DNA from 3 places in the Nonomuraea sp. B208 genome. Region 1 is predicted to be linked to each of the others. Evidence: riboswitches for the same ligand, from Rfam matches in the RefSeq annotation. Region 1 holds a riboswitch; each other region holds the start of a gene.
What was found. A riboswitch is a leader RNA that binds a small molecule or an ion and turns the genes downstream of it on or off. The one in region 1 is predicted to bind S-adenosylmethionine.
Positions count from the first base shown of each region.

Region 2: another riboswitch for S-adenosylmethionine. It lies ahead of AC27IY_RS18440 (aminotransferase class V-fold PLP-dependent enzyme); the one in region 1 lies ahead of thrC (threonine synthase).
Region 3: another riboswitch for S-adenosylmethionine. It lies ahead of AC27IY_RS16945 (GNAT family N-acetyltransferase); the one in region 1 lies ahead of thrC (threonine synthase).

Region 1 covers NZ_BAAJOU010000021.1:774,781-779,180, reverse strand. The annotation lists gene groL (chaperonin GroEL) at 1-88, opposite strand, end outside; gene AC27IY_RS20710 (cold-shock protein) at 426-626, opposite strand; gene AC27IY_RS20705 (MoaD/ThiS family protein) at 868-1,143, opposite strand; gene thrC (threonine synthase) at 1,167-2,402, opposite strand; SAM riboswitch class I at 2,416-2,557, opposite strand; gene AC27IY_RS20695 (RNA polymerase sigma factor) at 2,637-3,191, opposite strand; gene AC27IY_RS20690 (alpha,alpha-trehalose-phosphate synthase (UDP-forming)) at 3,223-4,400, shown strand, end outside.
Region 2 covers NZ_BAAJOU010000021.1:320,962-325,361, reverse strand. The annotation lists gene AC27IY_RS18455 (SAM-dependent methyltransferase) at 1-420, shown strand, start outside; gene AC27IY_RS18450 (cytochrome P450) at 436-1,632, opposite strand; gene AC27IY_RS18445 (TerC family protein) at 1,632-2,399, opposite strand; SAM riboswitch class IV at 2,514-2,629, shown strand; gene AC27IY_RS18440 (aminotransferase class V-fold PLP-dependent enzyme) at 2,673-3,965, shown strand; gene AC27IY_RS18435 (DoxX family protein) at 3,988-4,400, opposite strand, start outside.
Region 3 covers NZ_BAAJOU010000021.1:53,926-58,325, reverse strand. The annotation lists gene AC27IY_RS16965 (RNA polymerase sigma factor) at 52-624, shown strand; gene AC27IY_RS16960 (CU044_5270 family protein) at 617-1,456, shown strand; gene AC27IY_RS16955 (anthrone oxygenase family protein) at 1,467-1,934, opposite strand; gene AC27IY_RS16950 (TetR/AcrR family transcriptional regulator) at 2,018-2,677, shown strand; SAM riboswitch class I at 2,714-2,819, shown strand; gene AC27IY_RS16945 (GNAT family N-acetyltransferase) at 2,813-3,469, shown strand; gene AC27IY_RS16940 (GlxA family transcriptional regulator) at 3,399-4,400, opposite strand, start outside.

The sequences.
Region 1 (4,400 bases):
TCACCTTGACGGCGTCAGCGAGCTGGTTCATACCGCGCTCGAGACCGCGCCGGGCGTCCTCGTCAAACGCGATCATCTTGGCTGCCATAAGGCTAGACCTCCCAGATGCAGGGTGGCTTGTCCTGGACCGAGCCGACGCCCGCGACGGCCAGGGACTGCATCTCCGTTCGGCAGACCCCATCGTCTCGATCCCGAGTTATTGGCACTCTGCCACACAGAGTGCCAACGAACTGTTTAGCACTCTACCCTGCCGAGTGCAAGCGAACGACCTTCTGGAGGGGTCTCCGCGCAGGTCAGCCGATCCGCATAGGGACGGCGGGCCGCTCACCGTGTGGCCCGCCGCCGATCGACGACTACGAGGGTGGCGGGCTCGTACGGACTGCGCTGCCGCACGGGCCCCGCCGGTGCATACCAGGTGACGTAAATCAGACCGAGCGGACAGACTCGGCCTGCGGTCCCTTCTGGCCCTGCGTGATCTCGAACTCGACCCGCTGGCCCTGCTCGAGAGATCGGTACCCGTCCATCAGTATCGCGGAGTAATGGACGAATACATCCTTACCACCGTCTACCGCGATGAAGCCGTAGCCCTTGTCCGCGTTGAACCACTTGACGGTGCCCTGCGCCACTTCCGACTCCTCTTACTGGGGCTACAGATCTCGCCCATTCCACCGCGAGACCCGTAATCGTCCGACTTAACGACAAAACAGCCAGACGATCGCCTCGACCATACCTGTGGCAAGGGGTTTGGCAACAGAGTCAATCCACGAAAGACGCATTTGTTCGCAGTGCGGGTACTTCAACGTTTGAATAGGCCCGAAAAGCAGAAGGCGCCCGCTTGGGGCGCCTTCTGTGGAGTCGTACGGGCACTCAGCCGCCGGCGACCGCCGGGATGATGGAGATCTGCGTGCCCTGAGGGACGGCGGTGTCCAGGCCCTCGGCGAAACGGACGTCCTCTTCCCCAACGTAAACGTTGACAAAACGCCGAATCTTGCCCGATTCATCCAGAATTCTCGCGCCGATGCCCGGGTAGTCGGCATCGAGCTTGGCGAGCACGTCACGAAGAGTCGCGCCTTCGCCACTCACTTCCGCGTTTCCGCCGGTGTAGGTGCGCAGAATGGTGGGAATCCGAACAGTAACGCTCATGGTTATCTCGCCTTTCCTGGTTGTCAGACAGCCGCGCGGAACGCGTCGAGAGACGGCTTGATCACGGCGGTGGGCCGCGACGACTCGCCGGCGATGGCGTCCAGCGTCTTCAGGCCGTCGCCGGTGTTGAGGACCACGGTCTCCGCCTCGGGGTCGAGCCGCCCCGCCTCGACGAGCTTCTTGAGCACGCCCACGGTGACGCCGCCCGCGGTCTCGGCGAAGATGCCCTCGGTCGAGGCCAGCAGCTTGATCGCGGCCACGACCTCGGCGTCGGTGACGTCCTCGACGGCCCCGCCGGTGCGCCGGGCGATGTCCAGCACGTACGGGCCGTCGGCCGGGTTGCCGATCGCCAGCGACTTCGCGATGGTGTTGGGCTTGACCGGCTGGACGACGTCGTGCCCCGCCTTGTACGCCGCCGACACCGGCGAGCACCCGGCGGCCTGCGCCCCGAAGACCTTGTAGGGGGTGTCCTCGACCAGGCCCAGGGCGATGAGCTCCTTGAAGCCCTTGTCGATCTTGGTGAGCTGCGAGCCCGAGGCGATCGGGATGACGATCTGCTCAGGCAGCCGCCAGCCGAGCTGTTCGGCGATCTCGTACGCGAGCGTCTTGGAGCCCTCGGCGTAGTAGGGCCGCAGGTTGACGTTGACGAACCCCCACTTGTCGCCCAGCGGGTCGCCGATCAGCTCGGAGCAGAACCGGTTGACCTCGTCGTAGGTGCCGTCGATGCCGATCAGCTTGCCGCCGAACACCCGGGCCATGGCGATCTTCGCCTCTTCGAGGTCGGCCGGGATGAACACGCAGGCGTCGAGCCCGGCCCGCGCCGCGGCGGCGGTCACCGCGCCCGCGAGGTTGCCGGTGGAGGAGCAGGAGAGCGTGTGGAAGCCGAAGTTGCGCGCCGCCTCGACGGCGATGGCGACCACCCGGTCCTTGAAGGAGTGGGTGGGGTTGCCGGAGTCGTCCTTGACGTGCAGGGACTTGATGCCGAGCGCCCGCCCGAGGTTGCCCGCCCTGACCAGCTTCGTCCAGCCGGGGTTCATGTTGGGCTTGCTCGCCACGTCGGCGGGGACCGGGAGCAGCGAGCGGTAGCGCCAGATGTTGGCCGGGCCCGCGGCGATGTCCTCGCGGGTCACCCGGCCGAACTCGTAGGCCGCTTCGAGCGGCCCGAAACACTCCAGACACGCGAAGCTCGGCCCGAGCGGGTAACGGGCGCCGCACTCGCGGCAGGACAGAGCGACGGCAGGACCAAAGTCGTGCGACATGAAGCGAGGCCTTCCCTCATCTTCGCCCACGGCCACCTTGACCGCGAACCGGAATTGGCACCTTGTCCCGGTCGGCCTCGCCAGGTCGCGAGTCGAAAGCCGGGAGGGTTGCCGGGGCTTCGCAGGGCCGGTCCCTCCACCCCTCTGGATGAGCTGTATGAAGTTGTTGCACACGACTCTACCCGCCGAAGCGGCGGGAACGACCACCTGTCTCAAAGACTGAGACGGGGCGTCTCACCGATAGTCGTCACCCAGCGCCGCCTGGACGTACTTGCGCGCCTGGTGGATGCGCGACTTCGCGGTGCCCAGCGGGATGCCGAGCTGCTCGGCCACCTCGTTGTAGTCGAGCTGCACGATGTCGCGCAGGACCAGCGCCTGCGCGAGATCGGGCTTGTCGGCCTCCAGCGCCTCCATCGCGTCGAGCAGGTCGAGCCGCGAGCCGGCGATCACGCTGACCCGCCGCGCGTCGGGCTTCTGCGTCGGCAGCTCGTCGGAGGTCTGCTCGGCCGCCCTGCGCTTCAGCGACCGGTAGGTGGTGCGCGCGCAGTTGGCCGTGACGATGTGCAGCCAGGTGCTGAACCTGGCACGCCCCTCGAAGCGGCCGATGTTGCGCGCCACCGCGAGCAGGGTGTCCTGCGACGCCTCCTCGGCATCCTGGTGGTACGGAAGAATCCGGGAGCAGTGGCGCATCACATCCGGCTCGATCCTGGCCAGCAACTCGCCGAGCGCGCGATGATCTCCAGCGGCGGCGGATCGGGCGAGTTCCTCGGTTAGCTCATCAAGCGCCATAGCTGCGATCCTATGATCGGAAGGAGCTTCGATGAACAGCGTCCTCGTGGCCTCCAACAGAGGGCCGGTCTCCTTCACCGTCTCCGACGACGGTGTTCTCATCATGAGACGGGGCGGCGGCGGTCTCGTCTCCGGGTTGTCCGGGGTCGCCAAGGACGACGGGGTCCTGTGGGTCTGCGCGGCGCTGTCCGACGACGACCGCGGCGCCGTGCGCCTGTCCCCCGGCGGCCGGCTCGACCAGGCCGGCTACGACACCGGGCCGCTGCGCATGCTCGACATCCCCGCGACCACGTTCCATCGCGCCTACAACGCCGTGGCCAACTCCACCCTGTGGTTCGTCAACCACCTGCTCTACGACATCCCCAACGCGCCCAGCTTCGGCATCCGCTTCGCCCGCGAGTGGGAGTCCTACCGCGACTACAACGGCGCCTTCGCGCTCGCCCTCGCCGAGGAGGCCGGCCACGGCGCCCGCGTGATGGTGCAGGACTACCACCTCACGCTCACCCCCGCCATGCTCAGGGCCGAGCGGCCCGACCTGCGCATCGCGCACTTCAGCCACACCCCGTGGGCGCCGCCCGAGTACTTCTCGCTGCTGCCCGACGAGGTGGCCGGCGAGGTCCTGGAGGGCATACTCGGCGCCGACCACGCCGGGTTCCTGGCCGAGCGGTGGGCGGCGGCGTTCATGGACTGCTGCGAGGCGGTGCTCGGGGCGGAGGTCGACCGGGCGGCCCGCAGCGTCACCCACGAGGGCCGCACCACCAGGATCGGCGTCCACAGCCTGGGGGTGGACGGCGCGGCGCTGTGGGAGCGGGCCGGCGAGCCCGACGTCGAGTCGCACATCACGGCGATCAGGGAGCAGGTCGGCGACCGCCGCCTCATCGTCCGCATCGACCGCACCGAGCTGTCGAAGAACATCGTGCGCGGCCTGGTGGCCTACGGCGAGTTCCTGGCCGCCCATCCCGAGTGGCACGGCCGCGTGGTGCACCTGGCCTTCGCCTACCCGAGCCGGCACGACCTGCCGGAATACCGCGAGTACACCGCCTCGGTGCAGCGCTGCGCCCAGGAGATCGAGAACGAGTTCGCCACCGAGGACTGGGACCCGCTCATCCTCAACGTCCACGACGACTACCCGCGGTCGCTGGCCGCGTACCGGATGGCCGACGTGCTGCTGGTCAACCCCATCCGCGACGGCATGAACCTGGTGGCCAA
Region 2 (4,400 bases), 450 kb from region 1:
ATCGGCCGGCCGCGCGACGAGGCGTGGGCGGCCGTCGTCACCCGCCTCACCAGGGGCCGGGCGATCGCCGTCGATTATGCACACCCTGTGGACAACCGTCCCCCCTGCGGCACGCTGACCGGCTATCGGGACGGGGCGGTCGTCAGCCCCATACCCGACGGCACCTGCGACATCACCGCGCACGTGGCGCTCGACGCCTGCGCCGAGGCGGGCCGCCGGGCGGGCGCGATATCCACAACCTTGTCCACACAGCGCGCGGCGCTGCGCTCCCTGGGGCTGACCGGCGCCCGGCCGCCGGTCGAGCTGGCGCACCGGGATCCGCGCGGCTACCTGCGGGCGCTGGCCCGGGCGTCGGAGGAGGGCGAGCTCATCGACCCGTCCGGGCTCGGCGGCTTCGGCTGGCTCGACCAGCGCCGCTGACGGCGCTGACGGCGCTCAGGCGGGGGTGGCGGTGAGGTGGAGTGCCTCCAGGCCGCGGATGACGTAGCCGGGCTTCCACGAGGGCTCCTCGCGCAGCTCCAGGCTCGCCGTACGGTCCAGCAGCGCCCCGAACGACTCGATCAGCTCGATGCGGGCCAGCGGCGCCCCCAGGCAGAAGTGGATGCCGGCGCCGAAGGAGATGTGCGGGTTGTCGGCCCTGCCCACGTCCAGCCGGTCCGGGTCCTCGAACACGGCCGGGTCCCGGTTGGCCGAGCCGAACAGCAGCGCCACCTCGGCCCCGCGCGGGATCTCCACCCCGTGGACCTCGATGTCCTCCAGCACCCACCGCTCGAACATCTGCAGCGGCGTGTCCCAGCGCAGCAGCTCCTCGACGGCGGTGGGCAGCAGCGAGCGGTTGGCGCGCAGCCGGGCCAGCTCCTCCGGGTTCCTGAACAGCGACCACCAGCCGTTGCCGGTGACGTTGACCGTGGCCTCGTGGCCGGCGTTGAGCAGCAGCACGCAGGTGCCGATCAGCTCGTCCTCGGTCAGCTCGGGGATCTGGGCGAGCGCGCTGATCAGGTCGTCGCCGGGGGCGGCGCGGCGGGCGCGGGCCAGGTCCCTGAGGTAGGCGGCGAACTCCGTGGCCGCGCGGACGGCGGTGTGCTGCGCCTCGACGGCCGGGTTGAGCTCGTACATGCCGCAGATGTCGGCCGACCAGGGGCGGAGCAGGTGGCGGTCGGCCTCGGGGATGCCGAGCATCTCCGCGATCACCGTGACCGGCAGCGGCTCGGCGACCTCGGCGAGCAGGTCGCCCCCGCCCTTCGCCACGAACGCGTCCGCGAGGCCGCCCGCGATGGCCCGCACGCGCGGCCGCAGGGACTCGACCATGCGCGGCGTGAACGCCTTCGACACCAGCCGGCGCAGCCTCGTGTGCACCGGCGGCTCGACGTCCAGCATGCCCGCCCTGATCACCCGCCAGAACGGCTCCTGGAACTCCGGCTCCTGCGGCCTGCCGAACTCCTCGTGCGTGGCCACGTGCAGGTACGACCGGCCCAGGCGGCGGTCCCTGAGCAGGGCGTTGACGTCCGCGTGGCGGGAGACGAGCCACTGGTTCGTGGGCTCGTAGTAGCAGACGGGCCGCTCGCGCCGCAGCTCGTCGTAGACCGGGTACGGATGGGCTACGAAATCCGGATTCCAGGGGTCAAAGTGCACTATTGCATCTTAGGAGGCTCCCCCTCCTGCTCGGCAGCCTCCACCTGCCGCTGCCTGGCGTTCTTGCTGCGCACCCGGATGTTCAGCAGCTCCACGACCACCGAGAACGCCATCGCGAAGTAGATGTAGCCCTTCGGGATGTGCTGGTCCAGCCCCTCGGCCACGAGCACCACGCCGATCAGCACCAGGAACGCCAGCGCCAGCATCTTGACGCTCGGGTGCTGGTCCACGAAACGGCTGATCGGCCCCGAGGCGAACAACATCACCAGCACCGCCACCACGACCGCCGCGATCATCACGCCGAGCTCGTCCACCATGCCGACCGCGGTGATGACCGAGTCCAGCGAGAAGACCACGTCCAGGACCATGATCTGCACGATCACCGACGTGAACGAGACGGCGGCGGCGTTCTTGCCGTCCTTGCCCGCCGGGCCGTCCATGGTGTGACCGATCTCGGTGACGCTCTTGCCGAGCAGGAAGAGCCCTCCCAGCAGCAGGATGAGGTCGCGCCCCGAGATCTCGTGCCCGAGCACCGTGAACAGCGGCTCGGTGAGCTGCACCACCCACGACAGGCCGAGCAGCAGGAGCAGCCGGCTGACCAGGGCCGCGGCCAGACCGAGCACCCGGGCCCTGTCGCGCTGCTCGGGCGGCAGCTTCCCGGCCAGGATGGAGATGAAGATGATGTTGTCGATCCCCAGGACGATCTCCAGGGCGACGAGAGTGAAGAAGCCGATCCAGATTTGGGGATCGGCGACCCAGTCCAACATCTGCATACCTCCGTGACACGCGGGCCGAGAACTTTTCGGGCACAACGCATTACCCGCCGCATAAGTTCACGGGCTTGCGTCCGGCCGCGGGGTGTCGGTTATAGTGCGGGCGTAGGTCATGAGTGCCAGCGACAAGCCCCGGCTAGCTGGCCGGCAACCCTCGCGTCCGCGGCGGGGTGCCCCGGGTGAAGACCTGGTCCGTCACGAGGTGTGGCGGGCAAGCGCGGGCTCCGAGGCCGTTCCCTGGGGTCCGATGACCCGAGGAGCAGTGCTGTGCCCACGCTGACGATCTTCAACGACGCCGCCGCCCCCGCCGAGGCCCCCGCCGCCGCCGCGCCGGAGAGCGCCCGGCCCATCCCCGCCGTGGTCGGGGCCGACCTGGAGGTGCCGGTCAAGGGCGGCCGGCTCGTCCGGTACGCCAACCTCGACTACGCCGCCAGCGCGCCCTGTCTCGAGCCGGTCAGCGCCGCCGTCGCCGCCGCGCTCCCGGCCTACTCCAGCGTCCACCGCGGCGCCGGCTACGCCTCCCAGCTCACCACCGCCAGGTACGAGCAGGCCCGCCACACCGTACGGGCGTTCGTCGGCGCCCGCCCCTCCGACGCCGTGATCTTCACCCGCAACACCACCGACGCCACCAACCTGCTGGCCCGCTGCCTGCCCGCCGGCACCACCGTCGTGGTCTTCGACACCGAGCACCACGCCTCGCTCCTGCCCTGGGCCGAGGCCGTCCGGCTGGCCCCGCCCGCCTTCCCCGGTGAGGCCGTACGGGCCGCCGACGAGGCGCTGGCCGCCATCGACGGACCCAAGCTGCTCGTCGTCACCGCCGCCTCCAACGTCACCGGCGAGCTGTGGCCGATCGCCGCGCTGGCGCACATCGCGCACCGCCACGGGGCGCGCATCCTGGTGGACGCCGCGCAGTTCGTGCCACACCGGCGGCTCAACCTGACCGCGCTGGACCTCGACTACGTGGCCTTCTCCGGGCACAAGCTGTACGCGCCGTTCGGCGCGGGGGCGCTGGTGGGACGCGGGGACTGGCTGGCGGGCGGGGAGCCGTACCTGAAGGGCGGCGGCGCGGTGCGCGCGGTGGGCGAGGAGGCCGAGTGGCACGAGGACCCCGAGCCGCGCCACGAGGCGGGCACCCCCAACGTGCTCGGCGCGATCGCGCTCGCCGCGGCCTGCGACGCGCTCAGCGCCACCGGCTGGACCGCGCTGGTGCGCGAGGAGGAGCGGCTGCTCGCGCGGCTGCGCGCCGGGCTCGCCACCATCGAGGGCGTACGCGAGCTGGCCCTGTGGGGTGACGACCACCCGCGCGTGGGCATCGTGTCGTTCACCGTGGACGGGCACACGGCGCGGGAGGTGGCCGAGGCGCTGTCCGGCGAGTACGGCATCGGGGTGCGCGACGGCAAGTTCTGCGCGCACCCGTTCGTCCGGCACCTGCTGGGCACGGCCGACGGCGGGTGCGAGGACGGCACGGCCTCGGCCGTACGGGCCTCCATCGGCATCGGGACCACACAGGAGCACGTGGACCGGCTCATCGAGGCTCTGCGCGCCATCGTCTCCCGCTGACCGCGGGCGGCCGGGCGCCCGGTCAGCGGTTCGGCGGCTTGCGGTGCTCCGGCTGGTCCTCGGAGACCAGGGCGTCGATGTCGCGCATGTCCGCGTCGTCGAGCCCGCCCGCGTGGGTGCGCGGCGCGGCCGGCTGCCGGGGGGCCTCCGGCCGCTCGGCGGGCATCCCCGGCTCCGCGGGCGTCATCGGCCCTCCGGCGCCCGGCTGGTAGGCGCCCTCCGCGCCGCCGGGCCTGACGTTGACGTTGGACGGGCCCGGACCCATGGCCGGGCCGCGCCGGTGCTCGATCAGCTCGTCCTCGGCGACCCGCTGCCGCGCGCGGCGCCGGAAGATCGCGCCGAACAGCCCGTCCAGCCCGATCCGGCCGCCGCCGAGCGCCAGGAACAGCAGGCACAGCGCGCCGAGCGCGCCCGCCAGCTCCCATCCGCCCTCGC
Region 3 (4,400 bases), 720 kb from region 1:
GTGATCGAGACCGCAGACCCAGAAGGCAGACCGCATGCCGGAGACAAGAACGTGAGCGCCGAAGCGAGCGAACAGGTGACCGACGCCGAGCTCGTCGCCCGGTACCGGCGCGACCCCCACCTGTTCACCGCCGTCCACGACCGCTACTACCGCGACATCTACCTGTACGTCGCGGGCCGCCTGGACACGCAGATCGCCGAGGACCTCACCGCCGAGACGTTCCTGCTGGCCTTCGACCGGCGCGACCGGTACGACCCGGAACGCGGAGACCTTCGGCCCTGGCTGTTCGGCATCGCCACCAATCTGATCGCCAGGCACCGCCGCAAGGAGACCCGCCACTACAAGGCGCTGGCCAAGCTGGGACCCGAGCCCGTCGTGGAAGGCCACGAGGACCGGGTCGTCACCTCGGTCGCCGCCGAGCGCATGCAGCCGCAGCTGGCCAGGGCGCTGGCCGCCCTGTCCGGCGGCGAGCGCGACGTGCTGCTGCTCGTGGCCCTGGGCCAGCTCAGTTATGACGAAGTGGCTCAGGCGCTCGGCATCGCCGTCGGCACCGTGGGCTCCCGGCTCAGCCGGGCCCGCAGCAAGATCGTCGCCATCGTCGACAAGGAGAAAGCCCGTGGATGACCTGAACGCCGTCGCGACCCTTCTGGCCAAGCCCGAGCCGTCCGCCGAGGCGATCGCCCGCAGCAGGGGACGTCTCCAGGACAGGATGAGGCGCAGCCGCGCCCGCCGGCGCCTGCCGGTGCTGGGCATGGCGGTGGCCGCCGCGGTGGCCGCCGCATTGATCGTCGCCGGCGTGTTCCAGCCCGCCGCCGCGCCGGTCTCGGGCAGGGACGTCCTGCTCATGGCGGCGGCCAGCGCCGAGCACGTCTCCCAGGGGACGGGGACCTACTGGCACATCAAGCGTACGTTCCAGGGCCCGGACGGGCCCCATGTGCAGGAGAGCTGGACCACCCGCGACGGCCGCCACTGGTCCAGGAACGAGCCGTCCGCCACGCCCGGCTCGGTCGTCGAGGACCCGGCGCCGTTCAGACTCATGGGCGCCGAGATCGGGTTCGAGGAGCTCGAAGGGCTTCCGGCGGATCCGGAGAAGCTGAAGGAGCACATCGCCGGGCTGCCCCGCCAGGACAGCGCCATGTTCCCTGCCGACCGGCAAGGCGAGCTCGTCTCCCCGCTGATCGAGCTGATCACGGAGCTGCCGACGCCCGCGCGGGTCCGTTCGGCGGCATTCGAGGCCCTCGCCGCCACCCCCGGGGTCAGGAACGTGGGGCCTGTCGAGGACGGGCAGGAGCTGGTGATCCCGCTCTCCGGGAAGGTGGAGGTCAAGATGGTCGTCGATCCTGAGGCCGCCCGGGTGACGCGTGCCACCATCCTGCTGACCGCCGAAGGAGGTGCGGCGATCAGCAACTCGTACATCTCCGTCACCACCGGGTGGACGGACGAGTTCCCGCGCTGAAGGCCGCTGTTCAGGTGCGGTCGAAGGTCTGGACGGTGATCAGGGAGGCGAACGCCGCGAGCGCGAGCGCGGTCCGTACGAGGTGCAGGTTCAACCACCGACGGCGGCTCTCCTCCCAGTCGGCGGGCAGGAGGTCGGGGTCCCAGGCGTCCGCCAGCCGGTTGAGTGGCTCCAGGCCCGTCAGGGTGAGGGCCACGGTGAGGATCACCAGGATCAGGGCGGCGGCGGTGAGGCCGAAGGCGAACCATCCTCGGGGCCACGACAGGGCGGCCGCGACGATCAGCGCCGCGATGCCGGCCAGCAGCAGCGGCGGCATGGCGCGGCCGTAGTCGACGTTGAGCGCCTGCCAGTACCGGACGTAGGCAGGTCCCGGCAGGCGGGCCACGGACGGGGCGAGGAGGACGAAGACGACGCCGCCCGCGTACAGGCCGATCAGCAGCAGCGCGACCATCCTGGCCGCGGTCAGCACCAAGGACATCGGCATCTCCGGGAGTTGGGTATAGACAGAAGCTTTCATTAGAAGGGCTTCTATTCAATGTGGTTCTGGGAGTATGGCTGGCGATGACTGAGCGGAAGAAGCGCCGTCCCTACTCCAGCGCTCTGCGGCAGGAGCAGGCCGAGGCCACGCGGCAGAGGATCGCGGGCGCGGCGCGGGAACTCATGATCAGGAAGGGCTACGCGGACACGACCATGGCCGAGGTCGCCCGCGAGGCGGGGGTGGCGCTCCAGACGCTGTACACGTCCTCCCCCGGAGGCAAGCCCGCCCTGGCCAAGCTCGTCTACGACATCACGCTGGCCGGCGACGCCCGGCCCCTGCCGCAGAGCGACCGCCCCGAGGTGCAGGCGATCATCGACGAACCCGATCCCGCACGCAAGCTGGCCCGGTACGCCGCCATGGCCACCGGGATCCTCCGGCGCATCCAGCCCGTGCACCGCGTCCTGCGCGCGGCCGCCGCCGCCTCCCCGGCCGACGCGGGGCTCCAGGAGGTCCTGGCCGACATCGAACGCGAGCGGCTGAAGGGCAGCCACGGGCCGGCCCACCACCTGCACGCGCTCGGGGCCCTGCGGCCGGGCCTCGCTCCTGCCAGGGCGGCCGCGCAGATCTACGTCCTCACCTCGACGGAGAACTTCGAGAAGCTGACCGAGGTCTGCGGGTGGAGCGAGGCCGAGTACGAGAAATGGCTGGCCGGGATCCTCGCGGCCGCCCTCCTCCAGGCTTGACGCTGCCGGCGGTCGTTGGGGAAGATCGACTTTCGACGATCATCCAGAGGATCTGAGGGGCCTGGCCCTGTGACGGTCCGGCAACCTGCCCAGCTCGGGCAAGGTGCCAACGCCAGGAACGATGAGGAAGGTCTGATGAGCGTTCAGCTCGACGTTCCCGTGCTCGCCGGTTCCCTGGTACGGCTGGAGCCGTTGACGATGGAACACGCGGCGGACCTGGCGGAGGCCGCCGAGGAGGACCGGGCGTCCTACGGGTTCACGCTGGTTCCCCGAGGGCCCGGGATGCGGGGGTATGTCGCGGCGCAGTTGGCCAGGGACGGGCTGACGCCGTTCGCCCAGATCCGCGTACGTGACGGGAAAGCCGTGGGGTGCACCGCGTTCTGGGATCCGCGGCCGTGGCCGGACCGGCCGGACTCCCTGCGGGCGATCGAGATCGGCTTCACCTGGCTCGCGGCGTCGGCGCAGGGCACCGGGATCAACGCCGAGGCGAAGCTGCTGCTGCTTACGTACGCGTTCGAGAGCATCGGCGTCGCGCGGGTCGATCTGAAGACCGACGCCCGCAACCACCGGTGCCGACGTGCGCTGGAGCAGCTCGGCATCGGCTTCGAGGGGGTCCTGCGCAACTGGTCGATGTCGTGGGCGCCCGGCGAGGAGGGGCTGCTGCGGGACTCGGCGATGTTCGCGGTGGTCTCGTCCGACTGGCCGGCCGTCCGGCGGACCCTCATGACCCGGCTGGCCTCGGCGTCGGCGCCTGGCCCGGGCCGAAGCGGTGGCGGTACTGCAGAGGGGTGAGGCCGATCCTGCGGCGCATCAGCGCGCGAAGGTTCGCGGCCGTGCCCAGGCCGGTGTGCCGGGCGACCGTCTCGAAGCGGGACTCGCCCCGTTCGATCAGCCGGCAGGCCAGGGCGAGGCGTTCCCCCGTCAGCCAGGCGAGCGGGGTGGTGCCCAGTTGCGCCTGGAAGCGGCGGTGCAGGGTGGCCGCGCTGACCGAGGCGCGGGCCGCGAGGTCGGACACCGTGAGCGGGGCGTCCAGGTGCTCCTGGGCCCAGGCGAGTACGGGCGCCAGCGACTCGTCAGGCACCTCGGGCACCGGCCGCTCCACGAACTGCCGCTGCCCGCCGTCGCGGTGGGCGGCGAAGACCAGCCGCCGGCTCACCGAGTTGGCGACCTCCGCGCCGTGGTCGCGGCGGACGATGTGCAGGCCGAGGTCGAGCGCGGCCGCGCTGCCCGCGGCGGTGAGGATGTCGCCGTCGTCCACGAACAGCACGTCCGTCTCAAGGCGGACGGAAGGGAAGCGGGCCCGGAAGGAGTCCGCCCACTGCCAGTGCGCGGTGGCCCGGCGTCCGTCGAGCACCCCGGCCTCGGCCAGGGTGAAGGCGCCGCTGCAGAAGCCGACCAGGCGGGCGCCGCGCGCGTGCGCCCGGCGGATGGCGTCGAGCACGGCGGTTCTTCTGGGCACCTCGACGTCGGGACGGTTCGGGACGATCAGGGTGTCCGCCGCGTCGGCCGCCTCCAGGCCGGCGACGCCCGTGAGGGTGAAGAACCCGTCCCGCATCAGGGTGCGCGGCTCGGGGGAGCACAGGCGGAAGTCGTACAGGTCGCGGCCGAGCTCGGGCCGGCGCAGGCCGAAGACCTCGGTCGCGCAGCCCAGCTCGAAGGGGTTGGAGTTCTCGTCCACGATCACGACGACCCGGTGCGCGTCCGAGGCGATGTGCGAGGATTC